DNA from 2 places in the Alsobacter sp. genome. Region 1 is predicted to be linked to the other one. Evidence: predicted binding sites of a transcription regulator. Region 1 holds the regulator's gene; the other holds the start of a gene.

What was found. Region 1 encodes PhoB, which activates phosphate uptake and scavenging genes when phosphate is short. Its sites were predicted from a motif close to TGTCATNNANCTGTCAT; they were not measured.
Region 2: the regulator PhoB is predicted to act here: its motif matches at 7,180-7,196, upstream of AC5JCN_RS15895 (inorganic phosphate transporter).

What each region holds. Positions count from the first base shown of each region.
Region 1 is NZ_JCACDK010000018.1:1,543,823-1,559,761, forward strand. Features, by position in the region: gene AC5JCN_RS22180 (glycoside hydrolase family 15 protein) at 1-1,754, shown strand, start outside; gene AC5JCN_RS22185 (GcrA family cell cycle regulator) at 2,070-2,618, shown strand; gene phoB (phosphate regulon transcriptional regulator PhoB) at 3,056-3,760, opposite strand; gene AC5JCN_RS22195 (ATP-binding protein) at 3,841-4,929, opposite strand; gene AC5JCN_RS22200 (lysylphosphatidylglycerol synthase domain-containing protein) at 4,987-6,015, opposite strand; gene AC5JCN_RS22205 (malate/lactate/ureidoglycolate dehydrogenase) at 6,135-7,262, opposite strand; gene AC5JCN_RS22210 (SDR family oxidoreductase) at 7,324-8,088, opposite strand; gene AC5JCN_RS22215 (hypothetical protein) at 8,194-8,442, opposite strand; gene AC5JCN_RS22220 (aldo/keto reductase) at 8,590-9,618, shown strand; gene AC5JCN_RS22225 (class I SAM-dependent DNA methyltransferase) at 9,603-10,247, opposite strand; gene AC5JCN_RS22230 (aspartate aminotransferase family protein) at 10,396-11,628, shown strand; gene argF (ornithine carbamoyltransferase) at 11,628-12,557, shown strand; gene AC5JCN_RS22240 (Hsp33 family molecular chaperone) at 12,554-13,531, shown strand; gene apaG (Co2+/Mg2+ efflux facilitator ApaG/CorD) at 13,643-14,035, opposite strand; gene AC5JCN_RS22250 (CDP-alcohol phosphatidyltransferase family protein) at 14,165-14,773, shown strand; gene AC5JCN_RS22255 (REP-associated tyrosine transposase) at 15,063-15,440, shown strand; gene AC5JCN_RS22260 (O-succinylhomoserine sulfhydrylase) at 15,708-15,939, opposite strand, start outside.
Region 2 is NZ_JCACDK010000018.1:207,190-223,128, reverse strand. Features, by position in the region: gene AC5JCN_RS15925 (hypothetical protein) at 1-134, opposite strand, end outside; gene ppk1 (polyphosphate kinase 1) at 454-2,607, shown strand; gene AC5JCN_RS15915 (RNA degradosome polyphosphate kinase) at 2,719-4,932, opposite strand; gene AC5JCN_RS15910 (hypothetical protein) at 5,126-5,461, shown strand; gene AC5JCN_RS15905 (nuclear transport factor 2 family protein) at 5,741-6,127, opposite strand; gene AC5JCN_RS15900 (3-hydroxyacyl-CoA dehydrogenase family protein) at 6,272-7,147, shown strand; gene AC5JCN_RS15895 (inorganic phosphate transporter) at 7,263-8,879, shown strand; gene AC5JCN_RS15890 (patatin-like phospholipase family protein) at 8,879-10,036, shown strand; gene AC5JCN_RS15885 (bifunctional enoyl-CoA hydratase/phosphate acetyltransferase) at 10,176-11,600, shown strand; gene AC5JCN_RS15880 (acetate/propionate family kinase) at 11,610-12,815, shown strand; gene AC5JCN_RS15875 (DUF3141 domain-containing protein) at 12,864-15,257, shown strand; gene AC5JCN_RS15870 (SDR family oxidoreductase) at 15,273-15,395, shown strand; gene AC5JCN_RS15865 (CoA transferase subunit A) at 15,435-15,939, shown strand, end outside.

The DNA.
Region 1 (15,939 bases):
CCCTGGTCGACCGTTCGGGCAGCTTCGTCTGGTCCTGCTTCCCGCGTTTCGACGGCGAGCCCGTCTTCTCGGCGCTGCTGGCCGGCGATCCGCCCGAAGGGGGGCACCAGGGCGTTTTCGCCATCGAGCTCTACGGCGTCACGTCCATCACCCAAAGCTACGTGCCGAACACCGCCGTCCTGTCGACGGTGATGGAGGACGAGCGCGGCAATGCCGTCGAGATCCTCGACTTCGCGCCGCGTTTCAACCATTTCGACCGCCTGTTCCGGCCGCCGCAGCTGGTGCGGCGCATCCTTCCGCTGCGCGGCCGGCCGCGCATCCGCGTCAAGCTGCGCCCGCATTACGACTGGGGCGAGCGCCAGCCCGAACTGACCCGCGGCAGCAACCACATGCGCTTCGTGGGCGCCGAGGGCGCACTGCGCCTGACGACCGATGCGCCCATCGCCTATGTGGCGGAGGAGCGGATCTTCACCGTCGAGCGGCCGATGTCGTTCTTCTTCGGCACCGACGAGCCGCTGCGCTCGGAGACGGACACGACAGCCCGGGAGTTTCTGGAAAAGACGATCGACTTCTGGCGCGGCTGGGTGCGCTCCCTGTCGATCCCCTTCGACTGGCAGGACGAGGTGATCCGCGCCGCCATCACGCTCAAGCTCTGCAACTTCGAGGAGACGGGCGCGATCGTCGCGGCGCTGACGACCTCGGTGCCTGAGGCGCCGGGCACGCAGCGCAACTGGGACTATCGCTACTGCTGGCTGCGCGACGCCTACTTCGTGGTCCAGGCCCTGAACCGGCTCGGGACGACGCGGACGATGGAGGATTATCTCGGCTTCATCGCCGACGTGGTCGAGGACGCCGAGGTCGGCAACATCGAGGACATCGCGCCGCTCTTCGGCATCACCCGCTCGGCCGACCTCGAGGAGCGCATCGCCCCCGCGCTCGCCGGCTATCGCGGCATGGGTCCCGTGCGCGTCGGCAATGCCGCCTGGACGCAGGTCCAGAACGACGTCTACGGCGCGGTCGTGCTCGCCGCCACCCACATCTTCCTCGACAAGCGGCTGATCCGCGCCGGCAACGACGCGCTTTTCGCGCATCTGGAAAAGCTGGGCGCCCGGGCCGTCGAGGTCTTCGACAAGCCCGATGCAGGCCCCTGGGAGCTGCGCACCAAGGCCTCCGTCCACACCTTCTCCAGCGTCATGTGCTGGGCCGCGTGCGACCGGCTGAAGCGCATTGCACGGGCCGTCGGCCGCGAGGACCGGCGCGAGTACTGGGCCGACCAGGCGCGGCGGCTGCGCTCCGTCATCGAGGAGCGCTGCTGGAATGCCGAGAAGGGCCACTTTGTCTCGACCTTCGACGGCGAGGACCTCGATGCCACGCTTCTGCTGCTCGCCGAGCTGAACTTCCTGGCGGCCGACGACCCGCGCTTCGTCGCCACCGTGGACGCCATCGGGCGGGATCTGCGGCGGGGAGACCTGCTGTTGCGCTATGCGGTGGAGGACGATTTCGGCCGCATGCACACGGGCTTCCTCGTCTGCGCCTTCTGGTATGTGGACGCACTCGCCGCCATCGGAAGACGTGACGAGGCGATCGAGCTGTTCGAGCGCATCCTGCACAAGCGCAACAGCTTCGGCCTGTTCTCCGAGGATGCCGACCTCAGCACCGGCGAGCTGTGGGGCAACTTCCCGCAGACCTATTCGCTGGTTGGCCTGATCAACGCCGCCGTGCGGCTCAGCCGCAGCTGGGAAGAGGCTTTCTGAGGGGGCCGATCAGGTCGCTGGCGAGCTCGTTTCCGATTTCCTGAATCGGATGAAGGGCTTGCCCGCTACAACCCTTTGGCGTGCCTCGAAAGTGAGTCTTTCCCGCCACGTTCGCTGGGGAAAACACCATCAGGAGTCGCCCGACTCTTGCACCGGAGTCGCGCCATATCGTAGGTTCGCCCCTGTCGAATACGACATCTGGTGCGGCAAGCCACAGGTCGAGTGAAGTGTTCCACGTGCCCCGTGAATACCGGGGCGGCGAGGACTTCCGGATTCGACGTACGAGGCACTGAGAATAATCGGGGAATGAGGCCTATGTCCTGGACCGACGAGCGTGTCGAACTGCTCAAGAAGCTCTGGAACCAGGGTCTCAGCGCAAGCCAGATCGCTGGCGAACTTGCGGGAGGCGTGACGCGCAACGCCGTCATCGGCAAGGTTCACCGTCTGGGCCTGTCCGGTCGCACCAAGGCGCCGGCTCCGCAGGCGGCCCGTCCGCGCAAGGCGACGCGTGCTCCGAGCCACCCGATGATGCACTCGCCACCCGTGCGGGGGAACCTGGCGCTGAGCCCCAAGCCTATCGCCCCGGCCATGCCCGCCCCGGTCATCGAGATCGCGCCGGCTCCCTCGCCGGACGTGGTGATCCCGATCTCCGAGCGCGTCACCATTATGGAGCTGCGCGAGTCCATGTGCCGCTGGCCGCATGGCGATCCCACGTCGGAGGAGTTCCGGTTCTGCGGCGCCAAGTCACCGCCCGGCACGCCCTACTGCCCCTACCACTCCCAGATCGCCTACCAGCCCTCCCTGGAGCGCCGCCGCGACCGCAAGGCCCAGGGTATGCCGCCAGTCCGCGTCGCGCACGGCTGACGCCAGACAGCGGCGCGGGTCTCCAGGCCCGCTCTTTTCCCAAGCGCCAGCCGCAACGCGCGTCTGAAGCCGCGCGGTCCGAGCCGTCGGCGCGCCGCGGAGCGCGGGTCTCCAGACCCGCTCTTTTCCCAAGCGCCAGCGCAAAGCGCGTCTGAAGACGCGCGGTCCGAGCCGTCGGTGAGCCTGGGAGGGCGGGTCTTCAGACCCGCTCTTCTCCCAAGCGCCAGCCGCAAAGCGCGTCTGAAGACGCGCGGTCCGCGCCGTCGGTGAGCCTCGGAGCGCGGGTCTCCAGACCCGCTCTTTCCCAAGCGCCAGCGCAAAGCGCGTCTGAAGACGCGCGGTCCGAGCCGTCGGTGAGCCTTGGAGCGCGGGTCTTCAGACCCGCTCTTTTCCCAAGCGTCAGCCGCAAAGCGTGTCTGGAGACGCGCGGTCCGGCTTTAGCGCCTTCCGAACGTCTCGTCGAAGGAATAACCGGACCCTCGCACGGTGCGGATCGGGTCCTTCTCGCGGGGCCGGTTGATGGCCTTGCGAAGGCGCCCGACATGCACGTCGACGGTGCGTTCGTCGATTTCCGCGTCGATGCCCCAGACGCCGTCGAGCAGCTGGGCCCGGCTGTAGACGCGGCCGGGCTTCTCCATCAGGAACTCGAGCATGCGGAACTCGGTCGGGCCGAGGTGGAGCTCGCGGCCGGACCGGCGCACGCGCTTGGTCTCGCGGTCGAGCACGATGTCGCCGGCCTCGAGCAGGCTGGCGACGCGCCCGGGCGATGACCGGCGCAGCAGGGCGCGCACGCGGGCGACCAGCTCGGGGACCGAGAAGGGCTTCACCACGTAGTCGTCGGCGCCGGTGGCCAGTCCCCGCACGCGTTCGCTCTCCTCGCCACGGGCGGTGAGCATGATGACCGGGAGGCGCTGCGTGTCGGGGCGCTGCCGCAGGCGGCGGCAGAGCTCGATCCCGGAGAGGCCGGGGAGCATCCAGTCGAGCAGGACGAGGTCGAAGTTGCGCTCACGCAGCGACACCTCGGCGTCGTCGCCGCGTGCGACGCATTCGACGCCGTACCCCTCCGCCTCGAGGTTGTAGCGCAGAAGCATGGTCAAGGGCTCTTCGTCCTCGACGATGAGGATCTGCGGCGCGGTTGCCATCTGTCACTCCGCTGGCTTCTGACGGACCTTCTTCTATGACCGGCGCGTGACGTTCTGTTGACGTGTTTAGGCGTTGCAGCTCAGGGGTTTGCTTCCTGTGCTTGTGTCACCAGAGGCAGCGTGACACGGAATGTGGCGCCTTCGCCCGGCCGGCTCTCGATCGTCAGGCGCCCGCGGTGGCGGTTGACGATATGCTTGACGATGGCCAGGCCAAGCCCGGTGCCGCCCTTTTCGCGGCTGTCGGCCGTGTCGACGCGGTAGAAGCGCTCGGTGAGGCGGGGGAGATGTTCCGGCGCGATGCCGGGCCCATAATCGCGCACGGCCAGCTGAGCCAGGCAGGCCTGTTGTTCGCCCGTCGTGCCCAGCGTGATGTCGACCCTGCCTCCGCTCTGGCCGTACTTGATCGCGTTCTCGATCAGGTTGTCGCAGACGCGCAGCAACTCGTCGCGGTCACCCGCCACGATCACCCGCCCTTGCGGCAGATCGGGGTGGACGACGACGCCGCGCTCCTCGGCCAGCGGGCGGACCGTGTCGATCATTTGCCGCACCACGCCCGACAGGTCGACCGCCGTGGAGGGGTGCCGGTGCTCGATCATCTCGATGCGCGAAAGGGAGAGCAGGTCGTCGATGAGGCGCGCCATCCGCTGGGCCTGCACCCGCATGATGCCGAGGAACCGGTCGCGCGCTGCGGGATCGTTGCGTGCCGGGCCCTGCAGGGTCTCAATGAAGCCCAGCACCGAGGCCAGGGGCGTGCGCAGCTCGTGGCTGGCATTGGCGACGAAGTCGACCCGCATCGCCTCGAGCCGGCGCTCGGGGGTCACGTCCCGCAGCACGATCATCGCCGCCGGCCGGTTGCGCTGGATCAGCGTCTGCTGCGTGATGGCGGTGACGCGCATGGCGTAGACCCGCTCCACGGGCACGCGCTCGGAATACTCGCCGGTGACGGCGGCTTCCCCCGCCAGCACCCGCTCGACGGCCGAGACGATGTCCGGCGCTCGCAGCGAGAAGGACAGCGGCCAGCCCGTGGACAGGGATGGCCAGGCTTCGGCGGCGGCCGGGTTGAACAGGAGCACGGTGCCGCGGCCGTCCGTCAGGATGACGGGATCGGCGATGGCGCCCAGGGTGGCCGCCACGATCCCGCCCGCATCAAAGCCCTCAAGGGCGGCCATGTCCCGAATCCTCTGCAGTCCGGCGACTGCATGAGACACGATTCTCACGCGCACATGTCAGTCCTGTGCTGCCGCGTCGTCCTTTTGCGTCCTGTAGGCGGCGAGCCGGGTGAAGATCTCGTAGACGCCCAGCAGCAGAAGAGCCGACACGAACGGCACGAGATAATAGCAGATGCGGAAAAGCAGCAGCGCCCCGATCAGCCCCTCATAGGGCAGCCGCCAGAAGGCGAGCAGCATGGTCGCCTCGAAGACGCCGAGCCCGCCCGGCGCGTGGCTGACGATGCCGAGAAGGCAGGCGAACGCGTAGACGGCGGCGAAGGTGGCGAACTCCACGCCATAGCCCTGAGGCAAGAGCACGTAGAGCACGCCGGCTGCACAGCACACGTCTCCCATGCCCAGCAGGATCTGCCCGACCGAGACCCGGAAGCTTGGCAGCTCGAGCCGCCAGCGCTGCACGCGGACGGCGCGGCGCCTCGCCCCGACCCAGACGAGGTAGACGATGATGGCACCGAGCGCGGCGGCTCCGATCAGCTGGTTGGTCTCGACCGGCAGGTGGTTGAGGTCCGCGAGCGCGTCGGCCCGGAAAATGAGGCCGAGCCCGACGATCGTTCCCATGCCGAGCAGGAAGGTGACGCCGGCAATGAAGGTGATGCTGGCCACCTTGCCGGCCGACACGCCGAGCGGTGAGTAGATCCAGTATCGAACCGAGCCTGCCGTCACGAGCGGGAAGCCGAGCGTGAAGGATATGGCGTAGCTCGTAAAAGACGCGAGAGCCGTCTTTCGGTATGGCACCTTCAGCTTGAGCTGACGCAGGGCCAGCACGTCGTAGAACGTCAGCAGCAGGTAGCTGGCCGCGGTGAGCCCTCCGGCGATCGCGAGCTGGTCGCGCGTGGCGTTGCGGAAGGCTTCCTTCACGTCCTCCAGGTTGACGGTGGACAGGATCTTGTACAGCACGGCCATGGAGGCGGCGAACAGCAGCAAGCTGATCGCCGTGCCCACCCAGGCGAAGCGGCGCGGCCGCTCCGGCGGAAGGATGGGCTCGCGGTCATCGTCCGCCAACACCTGCGTCTCTGGCGTGTCTGACATGCCTCGTCCGGTTCGAGCCGATGGGCGGCGGGGCGGTCCCGGAGCGCCTGCGCGACGGGGTTGTCGCGTGGCCGCCGGCTCCTTCGATGGGGCCTATATCGCTTTGCGCGTTGCGCGCATCAAGCCCCGCGCGCCGCGACCTCGTCGCCATTCTCGCCCCGGCCGGCCTCCTGGTCGTCGGCGATGCGGGCGAACTCGGCCCTGCCGAGGCCCGTCGCGTCGGCGGAAACGAGGAGCTGTTCCCATGTCGCAGGGTCGATCGGGACACCCGTCCGCACCCGCTCGGCACGATGCGCCAGCTCGGGTTCGCCGGCGATGAGGACCGTCGGTTCTGCTCCGTCCGCCGGCTGCCGCGCCCAGGCGAGGAAGGCCTCCATGGAGGCGAAGAACGCAGGCGCCGTGCCGAGTCCTTCCGGATCGACCACGACCGAAAACATGCTGTTGATGATCGCCTTGCGTGTCCGCGGTCCCTGCATCACGTGCCCGCCGGACAGCGCGCCGCCCAGGAGTTCGCAGGCGAGCGCGAGGCCCCAGCCCTTGTGGTCGCCGAACGGCAGGAGGGCTCCCCGCGGCTCCAGGAACAGGGCGGCGGGATCGTTGGTGGGCTCGCCCGAGCCGTCGATCAGCACACCGTCGGGCAACTCGATGCCCTTGTTCATGGCGACGCGGACCTTCCCGGCGGCCAGCTTGCTCGTCGCGAAGTCGACGATGATGGGCGGGTGGCCCGGGCGGGGAAAGCCGATGCTGACCGGGTTGGTCACCAGCCGCCCGGCCCTGCCGCCATAGGGCGCCACGAGCGGGTCGGCGACCACGTTGACGAAGTGGAGCGACACGAGGCCTGCTGCCGCGCATTGCTCGGCCCAGTGCCCGATGCGCCCGACATGGTGGCTGTCACGCAGGGTCAGGATGCACGAGCCGGTCTGCTTTGCCCGGGCGATGGCGAGAGCCATGGCGTCGTGCGCCATCACCTGGCCGAAGCCGAGCCCGGCGTCGCAGACGAGGAAGCCGCCGCCGTCCTTCACGACCGCGACCTCGGCGTTGAGCTTCAGTTCGTCCGCACCCAGGTTTTCCACATAGGCCGGGATCATGCCGACGCCGTGGGAGTCGTGGCCGCGCAGATTGGCCTCGACGAGATGTTCGGCCACCAGTGCACGTTCGCGCGGCGAGGATCCCGCCGCGGCGAACATGGCGCGGACGGCCGCCCGCAGCCGGTCGTGGTGGACGTGGAGGTATGAACTCTCGGTCATGACGTGTCTCTCTGCTCGGCGGGAGGCCGCCGGCGCGGCAGGCCGCGGGGGATTGTTCCGCTCAGAGCGAGGTGGACAGGCCGCCGTCGACGGCAAGGACATGCCCAGTGACGTAGGACGCGGCCTCGGAGGCGAGGAAGACGGCAGCGCCGCCGAGTTCGGCCGGTTTGGCCCAGCGGCCCATCGGCGTCCGTGCTTCGACCCACGCCGTGAAGGCCTTGTCGTCGAGCAGAGCGGTGTTCAACTCAGTGGCAAAGTAGCCGGGCGCCAGCGCGTTCACCGTGACCCCGGACTTGCCGAGTTCGGCTGCGAGCGAGCGGGTCAGCCCGTGCAGGCCGGCCTTCGCCGCCACGTAGCCGTGGATGGTGGGCCTGCCGAGAATGGCGGCCACCGAGCCCGTGTTGATGATGCGCCCGAACCCCGCCGGGATCATGAGCCGTGCGGCTTCCCGTGACAGGCGAAAGCAGGCCGCGAGGTTGACCGTCAGGACGCGCTCGAAATCGGCGTCCTCCCACTCCAGCACGGGGCGTCGGTGCTGGATGCCGGCGTTGTTGACGAGGATGTCGAGCCTTCCGTGACGCCGGGCGACGTCGCGCAGCGCAGCCGGGCCTTCCTGCCCGTCGGCGACATCGAAGGGAAGGGCCTCCGCTTCGAGGCCGGCATCCTTCAGCCTGCGGACGGCGTCGTCCAGGCCACCACCGGCGCGGGCGTTCAGGGCGACGGTGGCGCCGGCGCGTCCCAGCGCCTCGGCCATCGCGTAGCCGAGGCCGCGCGAGGCGCCGGTGACCACGGCCACGCGGCCGGCAAGTGAAAACGGATCGCCCACGACAACCTCCCGTCACGGCGGCCTCTCGCGCGGGCCGCTCTGCGGCTGGGATCGTTGCCCTTCAACCCGCCCGCGCGCAAGTGCGGCGGGCGGGGGACGCCAATGTCACAGGCGAATGCCGGGATCCGTCGGCTGGCCGGGCAGGTAGTCCGGCTCGGAGCCGGGGCCCGTCGGGTCGGTGATGCCGGGATCATCGACGGGGTAGGGCGTGCGCGGTCCCGAGGGGCCGGGCACCGGCACCTCGTCGTCCTCGGGCGCGGGAGGCGGTTCGTCCGGCAGGATCCCGCCCGGGACCGGGTTGCGACCCGGGTTGGGGCCGCCGGGAAGCGGAATGTCGGGAATGGGGTGGGGCATGTGAACCCTCCTGGCTTGGCTGTAGCGGCAAACGTGCCGACCCGCACCCGGTTCCTCCCCGCCATGCGGCCGCGTCCTTGCGCCTCGCGGCGGGCCGCGCCACTCTCCGGCGCCCGGCAGGTCCGGTCCGTCCAGGAGTGAATTCCGATGCAGATGCGCACGCTCGGCCGCAGTGGCCTCCACGTCTCCCCGCTGTGCCTGGGAACGATGATGTTCGGCGCGCAGACGGATGAGGAGACCTCCGCCCGCATTATTGGTCGCGCCCGCGATGCAGGCGTGAACTTCATCGACACGGCGGATGTCTACAACAACGGGGCATCCGAGGAGATCGTCGGCCGCGCCATCAGGGGCGACCGGGACGCCTGGGTGCTGGCGACCAAGGCGGCCAACGCCATGGGCGAGGGCCCGAACCGCCGCGGCCTTTCGCGCCGCTGGCTGAACCTCGCCGTCGACGCCAGCCTGAGACGGCTGGGCACAGACTGGATCGACATCCTCTACCTGCACAAGGAGGACCACACGACTCCGCTCGGCGAGACGGTGCGCGCCGTGGCTGATCTCGTGCGCTCCGGCAAGGTGCGGTATTTCGGCGTCAGCAATCATCGCTCCTGGCGCGTGGCCGAGATCTGCCGCCTCGCGGACGAGGCGGGCATCGACCGCCCGGTGGTGAGCCAGCCCTACTACAACGCCATGAACCGCATGCCCGAGGTCGAGCACCTGCCGGCCTGCGGCTATTTCGGGCTGGGCGTCGTGCCCTACAGCCCGCTCGCCCGCGGCGTGCTCACCGGCAAGTACGATCCCGGCAAGCCCCCGGCGGAAGGCACGCGCGCCGCCCGCAACGACACCCGCATCATGCAGACCGAGTGGCGCCCGGAGTCGCTGGAGATCGCGCAGGAGATCAAGCGGTACTGCGAGGCGAAGGGCGCCAAGGCCAGCCATTTTGCGTTGGGCTGGGTGCTGAACAACGCCTTCGTGACCAGCGTCATCGGCGGCCCGCGCACGCTGGAGCAGTGGGAGGACTACATCGCCGGTCTCGGCTACCGGTTCACGGCGGAGGACGAGGCGCTGGTGGACCGGCTGGTGCCGGCGGGCCACCCGTCTTCGCCGGGCTACACGGACCCTGCCTACCCGCTGGAAGGCCGCGTGCCACGCACCGGGGCGGCTCAGGCGACCTCGTAGGCCCGCACCACATTGAGGACATGCGCCTCCTCCGGCGACAGCAGGAACGCGCGGAAAGGCCGGCTCTCCTCCACGAGCCGCATGCGCCCGGCGGTAACCAGCCGGTCGCAGGCCTCGCGATAGGCATCGCCGTAAGCGCCGTCATGGCGCAGCCCGAAGATGATGCGGCCGCCCGGGCGCACCACACGGGTCAGCTCCTCGAAGGCATTGGCGGGCGCATGGCCGGCCGTGAACACGCCCGACGCGACGGCGGCCCCGAAGGCGCCGTCGGGAAAGTCGAGCGGCTCGCCCATCACCATCCGCCGCAAACCGTCGTAGCAACGGCGGGCGCGGGCTGCCGCCAGCATGTCCTCGCTCATGTCGATGCCGATCATCGGGACGTAGCCGAAGGGCCGCAGCATCACTCCAAGCAGCCCGGTTCCGCAGCCCGCGTCGAGAACCGTGCCACCCGGCGCGGGCACGTGGCGCATCACCATGGCGGCCACCATGTTGGGCGACTGGTAGCCCATCGCCATCACGTCGGCGTCGTAGTCACGCGCCCAGGCGGCGTAGCCGGAAGCGAGTTCGTCGCGCCCTGACGCCGCGTAGACACGCTCCAGGCGGGCAAGGCGGTCTGGATCATCGCTCATGGGGACCATGGTGGCGCGTACAGGCCCGTTCCCGCAAGGGCCGGACCGGGGCTTTTCGTTGACAGCGCAGCCGTTGGAAATCATAGTCCCGGCAGTGCCGCCCGGTGGGCGGCGCTTTTGTTTTCTGGCACCCGAAGGGGTCAGACCGATGAGCCAACCCAAGATCGAGAGCCCTGCCGTGACCGAGACGACTTCGCCGCTGCTGCCGACCTTCGCGCGCGCCGATCTCGCCTTCGAGCGAGGCGAGGGCGCGTGGCTCATCACGGCCTCCGGCGACCGCTACCTCGACTTCGGTTCAGGCATCGCGGTGAACGCCCTCGGCCACGCCCATCCGCACCTCGTCGAGGCGCTGCAGGGGCAGGCCGCGAGGCTCTGGCACGTCTCGAACCTCTACCGCATTCCGGAGGGCGAGAAGCTGGCGCAGCGGCTCGTCGACAACAGCTTCGCCGACCAGGTCTTCTTCACGAACTCCGGCGCCGAGGCCCTCGAGTGCGCGATCAAGATGGCGCGCAAGTACCACTCGGCGAATGGCCAGCCCGAGCGCTTCCGCATCATCACCTTCGAGGGGGCTTTCCACGGCCGCACACTGGCGACGATCGCCGCGGGCGGGCAGAAAAAGTACCTGGAAGGTTTCGGACCCAAGGTCGACGGCTTCGACCAGGTGCCGTTCGGCGATCACGAGGCTCTGAAGGCTGCCATCGGCCCCGAGACGGGCGCCATCCTCATCGAGCCGATCCAGGGCGAGGGCGGCGTGCGGCCGGTGCCGCCGCAGTGCCTGCGCGGGCTGCGCGAGCTATGCGACGAGCACGGCCTCCTGCTCATCTTCGACGAGGTGCAGACGGGCGTCGGCCGTACCGGCCGGCTGTTCGCGCATCAGCGGGTGGGGGTCGAGCCCGACATCATGGCCATCGCCAAGGGCATCGGCGGCGGCTTTCCCATGGGCGCCTGCCTTTCCACGAAGGAAGCCGGCAAGGGGATGACCGCCGGCGTGCACGGCACCACTTTCGGCGGCAATCCGCTGGCCATGGCGGTGGGCAACGCCGTGCTCGACGTCGTGTTGGCGCCTGGCTTCCTCGAGAATGTCGAGCGCATGGGCCTGCTGATGAAGCAGCGCCTTGCCGAACTCGCCGACAGGCACCCGGGCGTGATCGCCGAGGTCCGCGGCGAGGGGCTGCTTCTCGGCCTGCGCTGCGTCGTGCCGAACACCGATCTCGCCGCTGCTGCCCGGGCCGAGAAGCTCCTGACGGTGCCCGCGGGCGAGAACGTTCTGCGCCTCCTTCCGCCGCTCATCATCAGCGAAACCGAGGCCGGGGAAGCCGTAGCGAGGCTCGACCGCGCGGCTTCGGCCCTCGAGTCCGCGAAGGCGCGGGGAGCCGCGTGATGACGCAGCTCCGGCACTTCCTCGATATTCCCGACCACTCGACGGAGCGGCTGCGGGCCATCCTGAACGCTGCGGCGAAGATGAAGTCGGAACGCCGCCGCGGTCAGCCGCCGGCGGAGCGGCCACTCGCCGGCAAGACGCTGGCGATGATCTTCGACAAGCCGTCGACGCGCACCCGTGTCTCCTTCGATATCGCCATGCGCGAGCTGGGCGGCGAGACCATCATGCTGACCGGCAGCGAGATGCAGCTCGGCCGCGGCGAGACCATCGCCGACACCGCGCGCGTGCTCTCCCGCTTCGTCGACGCGATCGTCATCCGCATGCTCGACGCCAAGGCTGTGAGCGAACTCGCCGCCTATTCGAGCGTTCCGGTGGTGAACGGGCTCACCAAGCTCTCCCACCCCTGTCAGATCATGGCTGACGTGATGACCTTCGAGGAAAGACGCGGCTCCATCGCCGGCAAGACGGTTTCATGGGTCGGCGACAGCAACAACGTCCTCGCCTCGTGGGTGCATGCTGCCGCACGCCTGGATTTCCGCCTGAACATCGGCACGCCGGAGGAACTCGCCCCTCCCGCCGAACTGATCACCTGGGCGCGCCGCGAGGGTGCCCGCGTGACCGTGACCCACGACCCCTTCGACGCGGTCGAGGGGACGGACTGCGTCGTCACGGATTGCTGGGTGTCGATGGGCGACGAGGACGCCGGGCGCAGGCACAACCTGCTCTCGCCGTTCCAGGTCAACGGCCGGCTGATGGCCGCAGCCGGGCCCGAGGCGATCTTCATGCATTGCCTGCCCGCCCATCGCGGCGAAGAGGTGACCGACGAGGTCATGGACGGCCCGCAATCGGCGGTCTTCGACGAGGCCGAGAACCGCCTGCACGCGCAAAAGGGCGTGCTTGCCTGGTGCCTCGGCGCGCTGGACGCATGACGGCGCACCCGCAAACACAGCTCGACGACCGCGTCCTCCCGTTCGCCGTGGAGGCACTGGACGTGCGCGGCCGCGTCGCGCGGCTGGGGCCGATGGTGGACACGATCCTCGCCCGGCACGCCTATCCGGCGCCCGTTTCGCGCCTGCTGGGCGAAGTGATCGTGCTCACGGTGCTGCTCGGCACCTCGCTGAAGTTCGAGGGCCGCCTGCAGCTGCAGACGCGCAGCGACGGACCGGTCGACATGCTGGTCGTCGACTTCGAGGCTCCCGACCGCGTGCGAGCCTACGCCCGGTTCGACGCCGATAGGCTGGCGAGCCTCGGCGAGGATGCGAGCCCGGCCGTGCTGCTCGGGAGGGGGCACCTCGCCCTCACCATCGACCAGGGCGCCGACATGACGCGGTACCAGGGCATCGTCGCCCTGGACGGACAGGGCATCGAGGAAGCGGCGCACCAGTATTTCCGCCAGTCCGAGCAGATCCCGACACGGGTGCGGATCGCCGTGGGTGCCACCGTGACGGGCGCCGCAGGCCAGCAGCACCAGTCCTGGCGCGCCGGCGGGCTGCTGGTGCAGTTCCTGCCGAACTCGCCAGAGCGCCAGCGCCAGGCCGATCTCGACCCTGGCGACGCGTCGGACGATTCCGCCTCGGTTCCCCCGTCCGAGGACGATGCGTGGGTCGAGGCCCGATCGCTGGTCGAGACGATCGAGGACCACGAGCTGATCGACCCCATGCTGTCGAGCGAGCGGCTGCTGTACCGTCTCTTCCACGAGCGCGGGGTGCGTGTCTTCGAGGCGCAGCCCATGGTCGAGCGGTGCCGCTGCGACCGCGAGCGCATCGTCTCCATGCTGCGCCAGTTCTCCGACGACGAGCGCCGCCACATGGTGGGCGACGACGGCCAGATCGGCATCACCTGCGAGTTCTGCTCGACGAAATACGTCGTCGCGCCCGGCGAGGTCGGCGTAGGCGACGACTAGGAGTGATCCCCTCTCAGGGATGTCGTCATCCCGGCCGGAGCCAAGCGGAAAGCCGGGATCCAGGCACTCAGTGCCAAGTGTCCCGGGACAGCGCTCCGCATTTTGGGCGCTTCAATGCAGGATCCGGGTCGTCTGCGGCACGTCGAGGGAAAAAGCGGGGATCTCGACGGCAAACGTCTCGCCCTTGTCCGTCTGCATCAGATAATGGCCCGACATGATGCCGCCCGGCGTCTCCAGGGGACAGCCGCTCGTGTACTCGAAGGTTTCGCCCGGGGCGATGCGGGGCTGCTTGCCGACGACGCCTTCGCCGCGCACCTCCTGCACGCGCCCGTTGGCATCGCGGATGTGCCAGTAGCGCGAGCGCAGCTGGACGTGCTCCTCGCCCGTGTTGACGATCTCCACCGTGTACGACCAGAACCAGCGGCTCTTCTCCGGCGACGACTCGTCGGGAAGGAAGGCGGGGGTGACGGTGACTTGGATCGAACGGGTGACGGCCCGGTACATGGTGCTCCCTCGTCAACCGGCCCTCGGGGGCAGCGCAGGCGACGGTCACTGCACTAGAACCATGAAGGAGTCGGGTCAATCGCAGGCCTGCGGAAGGCTGAACGCGTCCTGCGGGCGAGGAGGGGTGGCGTGCTCGACGGCGTGATGCGCACCCTGATCGATCCGCCTCTGCGCCTTGCCGCACGGGGCCTCGTGCGGGCAGGGGCCGGGCCGGACGTCGTGACGGCGGGCGCGTTCGGGCTCGGCATGGGTTGCGCGCTCTGCGCGGCGCTCGGCTGGGATGCCGCGGCGCTCGTCCTCCTCGCGCTGGGACGGCTCGGCGACGGCCTCGACGGCGCGGTGGCGCGCCTGACAAGGCGCACCGACCGGGGCGGCTTCTTCGACATCGTCGCCGACTTCGCCTTTTACGGCGCGGTACCCCTCGCCTTCGCCGCGCGCGACCCGGTGGTGAACGCTCTTCCCGCGGCGGTGCTCCTGTTCACCTTCTACGTCAACGGTGCAACCTTCCTCGCCTACGCCGCCGTCGCCGCCCGGCGCGGCATGGAAACGACCAACCGCGGCGTGAAGAGCCTCTATTTCACCGCCGGCCTCGCCGAAGGCACCGAGACGATCGCCTGCTTCGCGCTGATGCTGCTGTTCCCCGCCTGGTTCCCGCTGCTCGCCTGGATCTTCGCGGCGATGTGCCTCGTCACCGCCGTCTCCCGCTTCGCGCTGGCCTGGCGAAGTCTGGGTGCCTGAAAGGGCACTTGGGAGCGCGCGTCTTCAGACGCGCATTCCTGTCTTTTCGGCAACCGCAAATGCGTAGCTCCGTCAGTACTGTCCATTTGATGATCCCCGGACCGGAGGATCGGCGATGAACCCAAAAGGCTGGCACAGCCGGGGATACCTGCCTCATTTCGACTCGCCGGAGGTTGTTCAGCACGTCGTTTTCAGGACCGCTGAGAGCCTGCCGAAGCACCTCCTCGCCAGTGCTCCACAAGACCCCATCGCGCGCGGCAGAAGTTTCAATGATTGGCTGGACGCAGGTGTGGGAGGTTCAACCCTCGCCGACGCGGCTGCTGCCGGAATCGTGCAGTCAGCACTGCTGCACTTCGACCAGAAGCGTTATCGGCTCGTGGCATGGTGCATCATGCCGAACCACGTCCACGCCGTGCTGGAGACTAAGATTGGTGAGAGCCTCGGGCCAGTGGTGAAGAGCTGGAAAGCCTGGACGGCAAGGGCAATCAACGCGGAGGCCCGCAGGTCGGGACCGTTCTGGGCTCCCGACTATTTCGATCGCTATGTCCGGAACGAGCGCGAGCTGGAGGCGGTCGTCGCGTACGTCGAACACAATCCATGCCGGGCAGGATTGTGCGTCACCCCGGCGGACTGGCCGTGGTCTTCAGCACGGTCTCGAACAAGGTGAGTGTCCCGCAGCTTTTTCAATACGAAAGAGCGGGTCTGAAGACCCGCGCTCCATAGCGCTGCGGTCCGGAGCGCGCGTCTTCAGACGCGCCTGTTCGGTTGGGCAGGATGTGCGCTTGGACGGAAAAAGAGCGGGTCTGAAGACCCGCGCTCCAAAGCGCTGCGGTCCGGAGCGCGCGTCTTCAGACGCGCCTGTTTGGTTGGGCAGGATGTGGGCTTGGAACGAAGAAGGGCGGGTCTGAAGACCCGCGCTCCAGGCGAACGGCTGCTACACCGTCTTCGCGGCCTGCTGCAGGTCGGCGACGATGTCGGCGGGGTGCTCTATTCCCAGGGACAGGCGCAGTAGGGCCGGGCCGATGCCGAGTTCGGCGCGGGCCTCGGGCGTGAGGCGCTGGTGGGTCGTGGTGGCGGGATGGGTGACGATGCTCTTGGCATCACCGAGGTTGTTAGAGATGCGCACGAGGCGAAGCGCGTTGCCGAGGCGGAAGGCGCCGGCCTGC
Region 2 (15,939 bases), 1.3 Mb from region 1:
ACGTCTACGCCTTCATTGTCACCCGACACCCGGCACTGCTCAACACGCGCAAGCGCCATCGATCCCGCCTGCGCACCGAACCAGGCGCGCATTGCTCGCGCATAAATTGCGACAGACTGCTCTAGCGTGATCATGCGTGTCCCCCAATTTCTCGAGTGGTGGCAGGCGGGGCTTGTCCGGCCGAGGCGGTCGGAGTGGTACGACTGACCCCGCCTCGGCCGGCGCGATCCGGGCCTCTCGCTCGCCGTCAAGTTTTAGGTCGGGAATGTGACAGTTCCCGGACACTTTTGTCAGGGGGAGGCACAACATCCGTTTTCCGCTTTGGATGCGCTGATGCATTTTTTCGTCGGAAAAAGCCAAGTCACTGTTTGACGCGCCGCGTCTGCAATCAAGGCGAGAGTAGTACGGTTAATACATCCTTAAGTTAGACGATTCCATTCTCGTCGCTTCCAAATGGAGCGACAAACCTTGATCCCCCGTACATTCAACCGTGACTTATCGTGGATTGATTTCGCGGCAAGAGTCGTCGCAGAAGCGTCATCTGAGCGTCATCCTTTGTTGGAGCGCATTAAATTCCTTACACTTTCCGGTCGCAGCTCGGACGAATTCTTTGCAACGCGAGCGGCGCGTTTCCTGCGCGGCGGCGAGCGGCTGCCGTCGTCGCCCGTTGACGGGGCCGTGGCAACGGAACCCGCGCTTTGCCTTGCAGAGCGCCTGGATGTCCTCGACAGGGCGCAGCACGACGCGTGGCTGAACCTTCGCCGGGCCTTGTCGGCGGAAGGTGTGGTCGTGCTTTCGCCGGCCGAACTCACCATGCGCGAGCGCTCCTGGCTCGACGACCATGCGCTGCGCCAGATCGCGCCGCTGGTGACCCCGCTCGCCATCGGCGCCGCGCGCCCCTTCCCGTTTCTCCCGGCCGGCCAGCCGGCTCTCGTCCTCGACCTCGAGCGCTGGCCGGGGCGCAAGACGGTCAGGGCGCTGATCGTGCTGCCGACGGCCCTTGGCCGCTTCGTCGAGTTGCCCGACATGTTCGAACGCGGCGCACGTCTGTTCGTCGCCATCGAGGACGTACTCCTGTCCTGCGCCGACCGCCTCTTCCCGAGTTGCACCGTACGCGGCAGCGGACTCCTGCGGGTTCTGCGGGATGGGGGTCTCCCGGTCGACGAGACCGGCGACGACATGATCAGCCGCTTTGAAAGGGCTCTGCGGCGTCGCAAGCGTGCGGAGCCCGTTCGCCTGGAAGTCTCGGCCTCGATGCCGGACGATCTCGTTGCCTTCGTGCAGTCCTGCGTGGCCGGGAACGGACCCGGTGCGTCCAGAATCCAGGGCTTTTTCGCTCCCTGCGACCTCACCGCCCTCGCCGACCTCGACGTTCCGCACCTGCGCTATCCCCCGCATCGGGGCGTGACGCCAACCCGCCTCGCGGCGCGGGACGCCGCGCTGCTCGACGTCATCCGCGACCGGGACCTCGTGGTGCACCACCCCTACGAGTCGTTCGATCCCGTCGTACGGCTGCTCGATGCTGCCGCCGACGACCCATCGGTCGTATCGGTCAAGCACATGCTTTACCGGACGTCCCGCGACAGTCCGATTGTCGCCGCCCTGATGCGCGCGGCCGAGGCCGGAAAAGCCGTCACGGCCGTGGTCGAGTTGAAGGCGCGTTCCGACGAGGCTGCAAATGTGAAGTGGGCGCGCGACCTCGAGCGGTCCGGCGCGCAGGTGGTCTTCGGTTTCTCGGCCCTCAAGACGCATGCCAAGCTGACCCTCGTCGCGCGTCGCGAGGGCCAGGAGATCGTCACCTACACGCATCTCGGAACAGGGAACTACAACCCCGAGACGGCGCGGCACTACACGGACATCTCCTATTTCAGCGCCGACCCGGCTCTCGGCCGCGACGCAAACCGGATCTTCAACTACGCCACCGGATCGTGCGAGCCGCGCGCGATGGAGACCCTCCGGATCTCCCCGCTCGACCTTCGGCAGACGCTCCTGGACGCCATTCGCAACGAGGCGGCCCACGCGCTCGCCGGGCGTCCCGCGACGATCTGGGCCAAGTGCAACGGCCTCGCGGACCGCGAGATCATCGAAGCCCTTTACGAGGCGAGCGCGGCGGGGGTCGAGATCGAACTCATCGTGCGCGGCATCTGCTGCCTGCGCCCGGGCGTGCCCGGGTTGTCCGAGCGGATCAGGGTCCGCTCCATCGTTGGCCGCTTTCTCGAGCATTCCCGCATCTACGCCTTCGGCAACGGGCATGCGCTGCCGCATCCGCGTGCGGTCGTCTACATCTCCTCCGCGGACCTGATGCCGCGCAATCTCGACAGGCGTCTGGAAGTCCTGCTGCAGGTCACCGAACCCGGCGCGCACGAGCGCATCCTCGCGCAGATCCTGGCTGCCAACGTCATGGACAATGATGGCAGCTGGCTCCTGCAGCCAGACGGCTCATGGATCCGCGACACGCCGGCAAGTCCGGCGTCACGCTTCAATGCGCAGGAGTTCCTGATGAGCGGGACGGGTCCCGCACGCCGGGCCCACGCGACCCGGCCTCAGCCGGCCGAAGTTCCGATCGCTCGGCCAGTGGCGCTGGAGGAAACACGGCGCGCCGGTTGACGTCCCCGAAAAAGAAACCCCGCCGGGCGGGGTACCGGCGGGGGAAGAGGATAGTCTCCTCAGGTGCACCCAAGTCGCACGCCTGCGTTGCAGGGCGATGACACGCAGAGACTACTCCGCGGCCTCGCGGCCACGCTGGGCAATTTCGGCCAGCTTGCGCGGCTGGGACTGGGCCAGGGCCTTGCCCCGGCCGGACAGGCTGGGATTGGTCATGAAGTAGCCCTGGGCGCTGAAGGCGTCCTCGTCCGGCCTGACGATGCGCCGGCTCGTGCCGTCGGCGAGAATGGCCCAGCTCTGCACGTTGTCCATGAGGTTGGCGAGAAGGACCTGGTCGAGGATCTGCTCGTGCAGGGTGGCGTTGCGGATCGGCAGGAGCGTCTCGACGCGCCGGTCCAGGTTGCGCGGCATCAGGTCGGCGGACGAAATGTAGAGGCGGGCATCCTTGTTCGGCAGCCCATTCCCATTGCCGAAGGCGTAGATGCGGGAGTGCTCCAGGAAGCGTCCGACGATCGACTTGGCCCGGATGTTCTCGGAAAGGCCTTCGACGCCCGGCCGAAGGCAGCAGATGCCGCGCACGACGAGGTCGATGTGAACGCCCGCCTGGCTTGCCGCATAGAGAGCGTCGATGATCTGCGGGTCGACCAGGGAATTGCACTTTATCCAGATCGCGGCCGGCCGGCCGGCGCGGGCATGCTCGATCTCGGCGGCGATGTCTTCGAGCAGGCGCGGCTTGGCAGAGGTCGGTGAGATCGACATCTGGTCGAGTTCCGCCGGCTCGCCGTATCCGGTGATGAAGTTGAAGATGCGAGCCACGTCCCGCCCGATCTCGGGATCGCAGGTGAAGACGGACAGGTCCGTGTAGATGCGCGCCGTGATCGGGTGGTAGTTGCCGGTTCCGACGTGGCAGTAGGTGACCAGCCTACCGGCCTCCTGCCGCACCACCATCGACAGCTTCGCGTGCGTCTTGAGGTCGATGAAGCCGTAGACGACCTGAACGCCCGCACGTTCCAGCGAGCGCGCCCAGCGGATGTTGGCCTCCTCGTCAAAGCGCGCCTTCAGCTCGACGAGCGCCGTCACCGACTTTCCCGCCTCCGCGGCCTCGATCAACGCACGGACGATGGGGCTGTCGGCCGAGGTGCGGTAGAGCGTCTGCTTCAGGGCCACGACGTTGGGGTCGCGGGCCGCCTGGTTCAGGAACTGCACGACCACGTCGAAGGACTCGTACGGGTGATGGACGACGATGTCCTTCTCCCGGATGGCGGCGAAACAGTCGCCGCCGAACTGGCGGATACGCTCCGGAAACCGCGGAACGAAGGGCGGGAATTTCAGATCCGGGCGCTCGACGCCGACGATCTGCGACAGAGACGACAGGCCGATCAGTCCGCTCTCGACCAGAATGTCCTGGGCATCGACCTTGAGCTCGCGAGCGACGCTGGCGCGCAGCGCCTCGGGCATGTCGGATGCGACCTCCAGCCGGATCACCGAGCCACGGCGCCTTTCCTTCAGCGCCGCCTCGAAAACCCTCACGAGATCGTTGGTGTCTTCGGCGAACTCGATGTCGAGATCGCGGACGACCCGGAACAGGCCCATCCCGCCGATGACGCAGCCGGGGAAGAGCTGTTCCGCGAACTGCGCGATCAGATCCTCGACGCGGACGAAGCGGTGCGTGGACGAGTCACCTTCGAGGCGCACGAAGCGCGGCAGTTTGCCGGGGATGCGGATCAGGCCCTGGAACTCGCGCCCGTCCTCGGCCCGCACGACGTCGAGAGCGAGGGAGAGTTCAAGGTTGGGGATGAACGGAAAGGGATGCGCGGGGTCGATGGCCAGCGGCGTCACGACGGGGAAGACGAGATCCTCGAAGTGTCGCGCCAGCGCCGAGAGGTCGGCCGCGGAAAGCTCTTCCCGCTCGACGACGTGAATCGACTCGGCGACCAGCAGCCGTCGCAGGTCGCGCCAGGCTGCTTGCTGGTCGGCGTTCAGGCGGCCGGCGCTCTCGCCGATCCGCTCCATCAGGACGGCTGGCGTAAGGCCGTCCATGGTCGGCGAGGTGATGCCGGCTTCCACCTGCTCGATCAGGCCGGACACCCGGACCATGAAGAATTCGTCCAGATTGCTGGCCGCGATTGACAGGAAGCGCAGGCGTTCCAGCAGGGGATTGGACGGGTTGCCCGCCTCTTCCAGCACGCGGCGGTCGAACTCCAGCCAGGAGAGTTCGCGATTGGCGAAGCGACCGGGGTCATCAGCCCTCGGATGGTCAGCGACGACGGCCTTGCGCGGCGAACGCCTGTTGACCGAACGGCCACTGATCGGTGCTGCTTCACTCATCCTGCACGCTCCCTGCTTCAGCTTGGTTCAAGCAGGGGGTGCCGACATCTGCATGACACTTGCGCAGGCGGAAGCTCGCGCCGCGAACAGTGGGACCGGCAGCCGGGATCAGGGTGCGTTCTTCGTTGCGTCATCGGGCGCTGCTAGCGGCCTTGTTCGACGGCCCGCCAGGCCAGCTTTGTCGGAGGCCGAGATGAAAAAGAGCAAGCCAGAGCGTTCGGACATCCAACGCTCTGTCATTCTTGGAGATCTGGCTCGGCAGGCGGCTGTGGGCCGGGCGGCGGCAGTGCTGTCGGAGTGGGCCGTGGGCGCACCCATCCGCACCGATGTGCCGCCGATGCCTGCTGCTTCCATCCTGGATTGGGAGACGATCGTCTATGAGCATGACGATCTGTCAGCCGAGATCAGTGTGCTTCGGGCGCTGGCTGTCCAGGCCCTCATCGACATCGCCGATGGCTGCGCGGATCCGCGAGAGCGGGCGCGCGCCGCGCTGGAGGGCATTGCCGGCGATCAATCCGAGCCGGACTGACACTGACACCCTGGTCAGGGCTTGCGCCCGTGCTCGGCCCCGGGCAGTTCGAAATCGAACCCCGAGGAGAGATCAATCTGAAGGGGATCCGCGAGCCTCTGGAGGTCTTCCGCGTTCTTGGTCCAGTGACGTCAGACGAAGGATTGCAGAGCTCTCACCCCCCGTTGGTGAAGTCGCATATCAGTCAACGAAGGAAGGCGCCGGCCCGCGCCGTCCTATGGGCGCCGACCATGGTGGCAGGGGAGTTCGGCAAGGCCGGACTCACGTCTTCCCCCGGCTTCAGGCGCCGTCTGGAAGAAGCGAGGCATGGAATGCTTCCCGCTCCCATCGGCCCTCGCGCTTGCGCCACACTTGGGTGAACCGGATACGCTGGTCGATCCCCGCGGCCTCACCGCCGCTCCAGTGGATAGCATTGATGCCGGTGACGATGGCGGTGTCGCCAAGGATGCGGGCGTTCAACTCGTCAAAGTCAATCCGGGTTGGCTGCCCGCTCCGGCTGCGCACGTAGTCGAGCCAACCCTGCCTGTCGAGGAACTCACCCGCGAAGTCGGTATGGGTGTAGGTGGCCGACATCAGCCGTTCGACGGCGACCCAGTCGCCTCTCGCCCAAGCGTCGCTGAAGGAGCGTACCGCAGCGTGGAGGTCGTCGATCTCTGAATCCGGCATGATCACCCCATAAGACCGACGCCAACCTTCAGACGCTCTCTCCCGGCGATGACGCCCGTGTGTCGCCCCGATCTCACGCAGACTTCGCATTCCCGTCGCCTGCTGCTGCTCCCATAGCGGCTCTTCCAGAGACGGGGGCGAACGATGGGCAAAAACATCCAGACGATCGGCGTCGTGGGCGCCGGCACCATGGGCAACGGCATCGCGCAGGCTTTCGCGATGGCAGGGTTTCCGGTCGTGATGCGTGACCTCGGCAAGGATGCGTTGAATCGGGCCATGACGACGATCGACCGCAGCCTCCTGCGGCTCGCCCAGCGCGGAAAGCTGCTCGAGTCCGATCGCAAGGATGCCTTGGCGCGCATCACGCCCGTCACCGAGGCAGCGCTGCTTGCTCCCTGCGACCTGGTTGTGGAAGCCATCGTCGAACGCATCGAGGTGAAGGAAGCGCTCATCCGCGAACTCGACGACATCTGCAGCGAGACCGCCATCCTGGCGACGAACACCTCGTCGATCTCCGTGACCCGCATCGCGGCCGCCTCGCGCCATCCCGGCCGCGTCGTCGGCATGCATTTCTTCAATCCCGTTCCAATGATGCAGCTGGTCGAGATCGTCCGCGCGCTACAGACGGAGGATTCCGTCTGCGACGACGTGGTTGCCTTGTGCGGGCGGATCGGCAAGACGGCCCGCGTCTCGCGTGACAGCTACGGCTTCGTCGTCAACCGCGTGCTGATCCCCATGATCAACGAGGCGATCAACTGCGTCTATGAGGGGCTCGCCTCGCCGGACGACGTCGATGCGATGATGAAGCTCGGCGCAAATCACCCCATGGGCCCGCTCTCTCTCGCCGACCTCATCGGCCTCGACGTGGTGCTCGACATCATGGAGACGCTCTATGGCGGCTTCGACGATCCGAAGTTCCGCCCCAGTCCGCTGCTGAAGCAAATGTGCGACGCCGGCTATCTCGGTCGCAAGCGGGGCCGCGGCTTCTTCATCTATGACGAGGCTCGCGCCGCGGCCTGAGCTTGGCTCGACGTCGAATTTTTACATCGCAACGTCATCTCCCTGTCGGAGGCCCTTGCAAGCTTCGCAGCGGCTGGCTCTCCGGGAGCCGCCACACACGGGGCAGGAGGCGTCCATGACCGAAATGACACTCGATACGGCGGCCGCGGCGCGGCCGTCGCCCAGGCCGCATCTCGACGGCGGACTCGGACCGATCGGCGCCATCCTCTTCGTCGGTGCGATGGCGATCGGCCTGTTCTTTGCCGCCTACAGCATCTGGACGGACGTCCGCGACACCGGGACGCCCGTCACGACCTGGCTGCCGTTCCTGCTGCTCGGCGTCGCGCTGCTGATCGCGCTCGGTTTCGAGTTCGTCAACGGCTTTCACGACACCGCGAACGCCGTCGCGACCGTCATCTACACCCATTCCATGCCGGCCAACGCCGCCGTCGTCTGGTCGGGGTTCTGGAACTTCCTGGGCGTCCTGTTCTCGACCGGAGCAGTCGCTTTCGGCATCGTCTCGCTTCTCCCGGTGGAGCTGATCCTCCAGGTTGGCTCGGGCGCAGGCTTCGCGATGGTCTTCGCGCTGCTGATCGCCGCGATCCTGTGGAACCTCGGCACATGGTGGCTGGGGCTGCCGGCCTCGAGCTCGCACACCCTGATCGGCTCCATCATCGGCGTCGGTATCATGAATGCGCTCCTGCACGGCCGCGACGGCACGTCGGGCGTCGACTGGGGCAAGGCCACCGAGATCGGCTACGCGCTGCTGCTGTCGCCGCTCGTCGGCTTCGTCTGCGCGGCCCTGCTGTTCCTCGCCATGAAGGCACTCATCCGCAACCAGGCCCTCTACAAGGAGCCGGTCGGCAACAAGCCGCCGCCGTTGTGGATCAGGGCGCTGCTGATCTTCACCTGCACCGGCGTGTCGTTCGCGCACGGCTCCAACGACGGCCAGAAGGGCATGGGCCTCATCATGCTCATCCTCATCGGTACGGTGCCGACCGCCTATGCGCTGAACCGCGCCCTGCCTGAAAGCCAGATGGCGGCTTTCCATGACACCTCGCTCGCGGCATCCAAGGTGATCGAGGGCAAGGCCGCCGGCTACAACATCATCGGCGATCCCAGGCCCGTGGTGACGGCCTATATCTCCCGACACGAGCTCACGGGAGGGACATTGCCGGCGTTGGCGCTCCTCGTCCGCGACATCTCGAACCAGATCGAGGGCTATGGCAGCCTCGCCAAGGTCCCGGCCGCCGCCGTGGGGAACACCCGGAACGACATGTACCTCGCCTCGGAGGCGATCCGCTTCCTTCTCAAGGACAAGGGCAGCGAGTTGTCGGCTGCCGACATCGACACGCTCGGCGCCTACAAGAAGTCTCTCGACGCAGCCACCCGCTTCATCCCTCTCTGGGTCAAGGTGGCCGTGGCCATCGCGCTCGGGCTCGGCACCATGGTGGGCTGGAAGCGCATCGTCGTGACCGTCGGCGAAAAGATCGGCAAGACGCACCTGACCTACGGCCAGGGCGCCGCCGCCGAACTGGTCGCCATGGGCACCATCTTCGCCGCCGACAATTTCGGGTTGCCGGTCTCGACGACCCACGTCCTCTCCTCAGGCGTGGCGGGCACCATGGCCGCCAACGGATCGGGACTGCAGATGGCGACGGTGCGCAATCTCCTGATGGCGTGGGTCTTGACCCTGCCCGCGGCCATCGCGCTCTCCGGAGGCCTCTACTTCCTGTTCTCCCGGCTCTTTTGATGGACGCGCGGGTCGAACAGGAGGCCCGAGCGTCGGCCGACGTCCGGCCGGACGGGTGCGATCGCATCGCCCTCGTCCTGCAGGGCGGCGGCGCGCTCGGCGCCTACCAGGCGGGAGTCTACGAGGCGCTGCACGAGGCGGGCATCGCGCTCGACTGGATCTCGGGCGTGTCGATCGGCTCGATCAACGCCGCCATCATCGCCGGCAATCCGCCGGAGCGGCGGATCGACCGGCTGCGGACGTTCTGGGAGACGGTGACGGACCGCAAGGTCTGGTACTTCACGCCGGAAGGAGACCTGTTCCGCAAGGCGCGAAACATCTCCAGCGCCTATCTCACCACCGTGCTCGGCCAGCCCGGCTTCTTCAAGCCACGCCAGGTCAACCCGCATTTCACTTTCGCGGGCTCTCGCGATGCGCTCAGCTACTACGACACGGAACCCCTTCGCTCGACACTGACGGACCTCGTCGACTTCGACTACCTCAACACGTCGGGGGTCGTCTTCTCGGTCGGCGCAGTCAACGTGGCCACCGGCAACTTCGTCTATTTCGACAATCGCCGTGACGTGATCGGACCCGAGCACATCCTGGCGAGCGGCGCGCTGCCGCCCGCCTTTCCCATGGTGCAGATCGGAACCGACCACTATTGGGACGGCGGCATCGTATCCAACACGCCCCTGCAGCATCTGCTCGACGAGGAGCAGGGCGTCGACACGCTCGTCTTCCAGGTCGATCTCTTCAGTGCGCGCGGCCCCCTGCCGCGCGACATCGAGGAGGTGACGGCCCGGCGCAAGGACATCATGTTTTCCTCGCGCACCCGCTACACCACCGATCTCTATCGGCGGCTGCACCAGTGGAAAACGCGCGCCCGCCGCCTGCTGAACCAGATCCCCGACGAGGCACTGACGGACGAGGACCGCCGCCTGCGCGAGGTACTCGGGGCGTTGCCGAGCATCGCCATCCTGCACCTCATCTACCAGCAGAAAGCGTATGAGGGCCACGCCAAGGACCATGAGTTCTCCGGAACGTCCATGCGAGAGCACTGGCAGAGCGGATATCTCGACACGCGGCGCACCCTGACGCACCGCGACTGGCTGACGATGCCGACGCGGCACGAAGGAATCATCGTGCATGACGTGCATCGCGACTTCGAGCGCTGAGAAGGTCACAGGGTTGTCAAGGGCCAAGCCTACGCTGCGCCGCAACATCCATTAACGGCCACCGGCGCGGTGACCGGAGAGAGCTTCGATGCTGCCTCCGGAGCGGTTACCGACGTCCGCGACAACTCGGAGGCGGTCCATGCGTGGCACGAAGACGGTCCGCAACACCTCGTGGGCAGAGCTCGAGAAGGGCGCCACCGCGACGATCGATCGGGTCTGCACGGAACAGGACCTGGTCCTGTTCGCGCACGTCACCGGCAACCTGAATCCCGCGACCCTCCCCCAGTCCGGTGGCGACCCGGGGCAGGCTTACGCACCTTCGATGTGGGTGGGCTCGCTGGTGTCGGCCGTCCTCGGCAACGTCCTGCCGGGTCCGGGAACCCTTTATCGCGCGCAGACGCTCCGCTTCCTCCGACGCGTCCGCATCGGTGACAGGCTCCAGGTGAAAGTCACCTGCTCAGGCAGGGGCGAATGCCCGCTCGCCACGTTCGAGACGCGTGTCCTGGCCGACGACGGAGCCGTGGTGTGCGAGGGCGTGGCGGAAGTCGAAGCCCCTCTCGCCAGGATCGAGACCTCCGTCCGGGATCTCCCGGAACTCATCCTCGACCGCAAGGATCACTTCGCCGCACTGGTCGCCAAGGCGGCGACGCTGCCGCCCATGGCCACGGCGGTTGTCTGCCCCGACGACGCAAACTCGCTCGGCGGCGCCCTCCTATCGGCCCGCGAGGGACTGATCAGGCCGATCCTCGTCGGCTCGCCCGAGCGCATCCGCAAGGCGGCGGGCGATCTCGGGGAGACGCTGGACGGCATCGAGATCGTCGCGGTCGAGGACCATGTCGCAGCCGCCGCCAAGGCGGTGTCGCTCGTCAGCGAGGGCGCGGCCGCGGCCGTCATGAAGGGCAACATCCACTCCGACGAGCTGCTGGCGCAGATCGTGCGCAAGGATGGTGGCCTGCGCGGCAACCGCCGCATCAGCCACGTCTTCGCGATGGACGTGCCGACGCTGGACTCGCTGCTCTTCATCTCGGACGCGGCGATCAACATCGCGCCCGACCTGACCACCAAGGTCGATATCGTCCAGAACGCCATCGACCTCGCCAGGGCCTGCGGCTCCGGCGAGCCGCGGGTCGGGGTGCTCTCCGCCGTCGAGACGGTCAACGTCAACATCCCGTCTACCCTCGACGCCGCCATCCTCTCGAAGATGGCGGAGCGCGGCCAGATTCGCGGAGGCATCGTCGACGGGCCCCTCGCCATGGACAATGCGGTCGATCTCGAGGCCGCGCGAACCAAGGGGATCGCATCTCTCGTGGCCGGTCGCGCCAACGTGCTGATCGTGCCGAACCTCGAGGCCGGCAACATGCTGGCCAAGGAGCTCACCTTCGTCGCCAGGGCGGAAGCCGCCGGGCTCGTCGTCGGCGCAAGGGCTCCCGTGATGCTCACGAGCCGCGCCGACGACGACCGCGCCCGGCTGGTCTCCTGCGCGCTGGCCCAGCTCTACGAGTATTTCCGGCGCGAGGGCCGCCCGCTGGAGCTGCCCGCCGCCCATCCGCTCGCCGCCGAATAGGAGCGATCGATGCGCCAGGATCTCCTCGTCACGCTCAATGCCGGGTCCTCCTCGATCAAGTTCGGGATCTTCGCCGTTGCGGGCGGAACCGTGCAGCGGGCGGCGTCCGGCCAGGTGGAGGGCCTTCTCACCCGGGCGGTGCTGCAGGCCCGCAAGGCGGGTGACGAGCCGCCGCGCACCGTCGCGCTGCAGCCGGAAGGCGCGAGCACGCATGTGCGCGCCATGGCTGCGATCCTCGACTGGATCGCGGCCGAGTTCCCGGGCGCCCACGTCGTCGCCGCGGGTCATCGCATCGTCCATGGCGGGCCGTCGCACGCGGCTCCGGCGCTGATCGACGATCGGCTTCTCGCCGATCTCAGGCGTCTCGTGCCGCTCGCGCCCCTTCACCAGCCGCACAATCTCGCCGGCGTCGAGGCGGCCCGCGATGCCTTTCCCGGCACGCCCCAGGTCGCGTGCTTCGACACCGCCTTCCACCGCGGCCACGCCTTCGAGGTCGACGCCTTCGCCATTCCGCGGTCCTTTTACGACGATGGCGTGCGCCGCTATGGCTTCCACGGGCTCTCCTACGAGTATGTGTCGCGGAAGCTGCGCGACGTCGCGCCTATCGACGCCGTCGGCGCCGTGGTCATCGCCCATCTCGGCAACGGGGCCTCGCTCTGCGCCGTGAAGGACGGCGTGTCTGTCGCATCGACCATGGGCTTCACCGCGCTCGACGGCCTCGTGATGGGCACGCGCTGCGGGCAAATCGACCCCGGCGTCCTTCTCTACCTGATGTCCGAGAAGGGGATGGACGCCGCCGGCCTGACGCGCCTGCTTTATACGGAATCCGGTCTGAAGGGCCTGTCCGGCCTGTCGGCGGACATGCGCGAGCTGCTGGCCTCCGACAGTGTGCAGGCGCTCGAGGCCGTGGCCTGCTTCGTGTCCCGCATCTGCCGGGAGGTCGCCTCGCTCGCCGCCGTGATGCAGGGCATCGACGCCATCGTCTTCACCGGCGGCATCGGAGAGAACGCCGCGGCGATCCGGGCCGCGGTCCTGCGGCGGCTGGCATGGCTGGGCGTCGTGCTCGACGACGAGGCGAATGCGGAGCGCAGGCCCCTCATCTCCGCGGCGGCGTCCTCGATCCGCGCCTTCGTGGTCCCGACCGACGAGGAACACATGATCGCGGAGCACACGGCAAGGGTCGCCGGGGTGTGCGAGGCGGCCCGCGCGGCCTGAGGCCCCGCGATTTCCAGTTCAACCGACGCGTTATGGCAGGAGTGGATGATGGAGCCTCTGGCGAATTCCCGTCGACTGGCCGAGCAGACCCAGGAAGACAGGCTTCTGGCGACCCGGCAGGCGGAAATCCTGCTCAATTCCTTCATGCGCCACGCCGAGCGGTCCGGCCGCAAGCACCTCCAGCGGTCCCGGGACCTGCAGTCGCGCCTTCACGAAGCGATGTCTTCTCTGCTTGCGACGGGCGGCAATGGCACGGCGCTGACCGAGATGGCGCGCGACTACGCCGTCGATGCCGGCCAGCGCGCCGTCATCACGCTCGACGTGCTGCGCAGGCGCGGCAACAACGACCGCGAGCACGAAGCCGCGGGCACGCCGCCGGTCCTGATCTACGACCATGAGGTGGTGCTCGACGGGGCGACGCTGAAGCGGCCCGTCAACTACGTCCTGCTGCGCATCGTGCCGCCCGAAGGCGTCGAGGTGCACGACTGGAAGCGCCCCTACGTCATCATCGACCCCCGCGCCGGCCACGGCGCCGGCATCGGCGGGTTCAAGCAGGACAGCCAGGTCGGCGTCGCGCTGCGCGACGGCCACCCCGTCTACTTCGTCGCCTTCCGGCCCCATCCCGAACCCGGGCAAACCCTGGCCGACGTCACCCGGGCCGAGGGCGAGTTCATCCGCGAGATTGCCCGCCGCCACAGCGAGGCGCCCAAACCCATCGTGGTCGGCAACTGCCAGGGCGGTTGGGCGACCATGCTTCTCGCCGCCACCAACCCGGATGTCACCGGCCCGCTCGTCATCAACGGCGCCCCGCTGGCCTACTGGTCGGGCCGGGTCGGCGAGAACCCGATGCGCTACCTCGGCGGCCTCGTCGGCGGTGTGCTACCCGCATTGTTGCTCTCCGACCTCGGAGACGGCGAGTTCGACGGCGCCCATCTCGTATCGAATTTCGAGATGCTGAATCCTGCCCGCAACTTCTGGGGCAAGTATATCGACCTCTACCAGAACCCGGTGGGAGGGGCCGACCGCTTCCTCGAGTTCGAGCGCTGGTGGGGCGGCTTCCACTTCATGACCCGCGACGAAATCCGCTGGATCGTCGAGCAACTCTTCGTCGGCAACAAGCTGGCGCGCGGCGAGGCGAGGCTGGAGCACGGTCGCCACCTCGACCTAAAGGCGATCCGCTCGCCCATCATCGTGTTCGCCAGCCACGGTGACAACATCACGCCGCCGCAGCAGGCCCTGAACTGGGTCGTCGACACCTATGCCGACGAGAACGAGATCAAGATCCGCGGGCAGCGCATCGTCTACATGGTGCATGACAGCGTCGGCCACCTCGGCATCTTCGTCTCGTCTTCCATCGCGAAGAAGGAGCACTCCGAAGTGGCGTCCACGATCAAGACGATCGAGGCGCTGGCTCCCGGCTTGTACGAAATGACCATCGACGAGGAGCGCGGAGAAGGGCTCGACAAGCACTTCGTCGTCAGCTTCGCCGAACGCAAGCTGGACGACATCCGCGCGCTCGACGACGGCGTGCGCGACGAGGAGAAGTCCTTCGCGGCCGTCGACCGGGTGTCTCAGCTGACTGCCGAGGTCTACGACCTGTGGGGCAGGCCCTTCGTCCGCGGCATGACCACACCGGCCACGGCGCAGGCGATCAAGACCCTGAACCCTGCCCGTGTGCAGCGCCTGTCCCTGTCCGATCAGAATCCCGCCATGGGGTGGATCGCCGGGGCCGCGGAGGCGGCGCGCCAGGACCGCAAGCCGGTCCCGACCGACCAGCCCTTCCGGCAGCTGGAGAAAATCTGGGCCGACAGCGTCGAGCAATCGCTCGACCTGATGCGCGACGCGGCGGACTTCTGGGCGGAGGCGATGTTCTTCGGCATCTACGCCTCGCCGGCGATGCAGCGTGTCGGCGAGCCCATGGCGTTCCAGCGGACCCGCAAGGACCCGCTGGAACTGCGCTACCTGCCGGAGGTGCAGGCGCATCTCCTCAACGTTGCGCGCGGCGGCTTCGCCGAGGCCGTCATCCGCATGCTGATCATCCTCGCCCAGGCCCGCGGCTCGGTCCGCCGCTCGCGCCTGGAGCGCTCTGCCCTCGTGCTCAACACGTGGGAGCCGTTCGCGGCCATGGGCGCGGACCGCCGCGCAGCGCTCATCCACGAGCAGGGCGTCATCGTCGAGTTCGAGCCCGAGCAGGCTTTCGAAAGTCTCGCGCTCCTGCTCGCCACAGACGAAGACCGGCGCAGGGCGATCGAGACGGTCGAGTACATCGCCGGCCCGCTGGAAGAAATGGAGCCCCACACCATCCATGCGCTGCAGCGCTTCCGCAGGGTGCTCGGCCAGCCCACGCTGGAGGCCCGCCCCGCCGAGCCCCAGATCGTTCCTCCCCCGCCCTCGGCCGTTCCGCCGGGCAGTGCGGGCGGGCGGAAGGGCAAGGCCGCCTGACCGGCGGAAAGGACGATGCGCAGACTCGCGACGATCGAGGACGTGGGAGAAGCCGCCGTCTACCTGGCCAGCGCCGCCGGCCGCAACGTCACCGGCAGCGTGCTCCACGTCGACGGCGGCTACCACGTCATGGGCTGAAGTGCGGCGGCCGGAACGCCGCGCGGTGAGGGGGTCACCATGAAGCGTGCAATTGCAGCGACCGAGGCGGTGTCCTTCATCCCGGACGGCGCCTCGTTGATGATCGGCGGCTTCATGGGCGTGGGATCGCCACACCGGCTCATCGACGCGCTGGTCGAAGCCGGACGCCGCGACCTCACCATCATCGCCAATGACACGGCGAAACCCGGCTTCGGCATCGGCAAGCTGATCTCCGCGCGGCTCGTCGCGCGCGTGATCACCTCGCATATCGGGCTGAACGCCGAGACGCAGCGGGGCATGATCGAGGGCTCGATTGCGGTCGAGCTCGTGCCGCAGGGCACGTTGGCCGAGCGCATCCGCGCCGCCGGATTCGGGCTCGGCGGCGTCCTGACCAAGACGGGTCTGGGAACGGAGGCCGCGCAGGGCCAGAGAATCATCGACATCGACGGCGAGCAGTGGCTTTACGCGCCGCCGCTGCCGGCCGACTTCGCCCTGATCCACGCCGACCGGGCCGACTACAACGGCAACCTCGCCTACCAGCTGA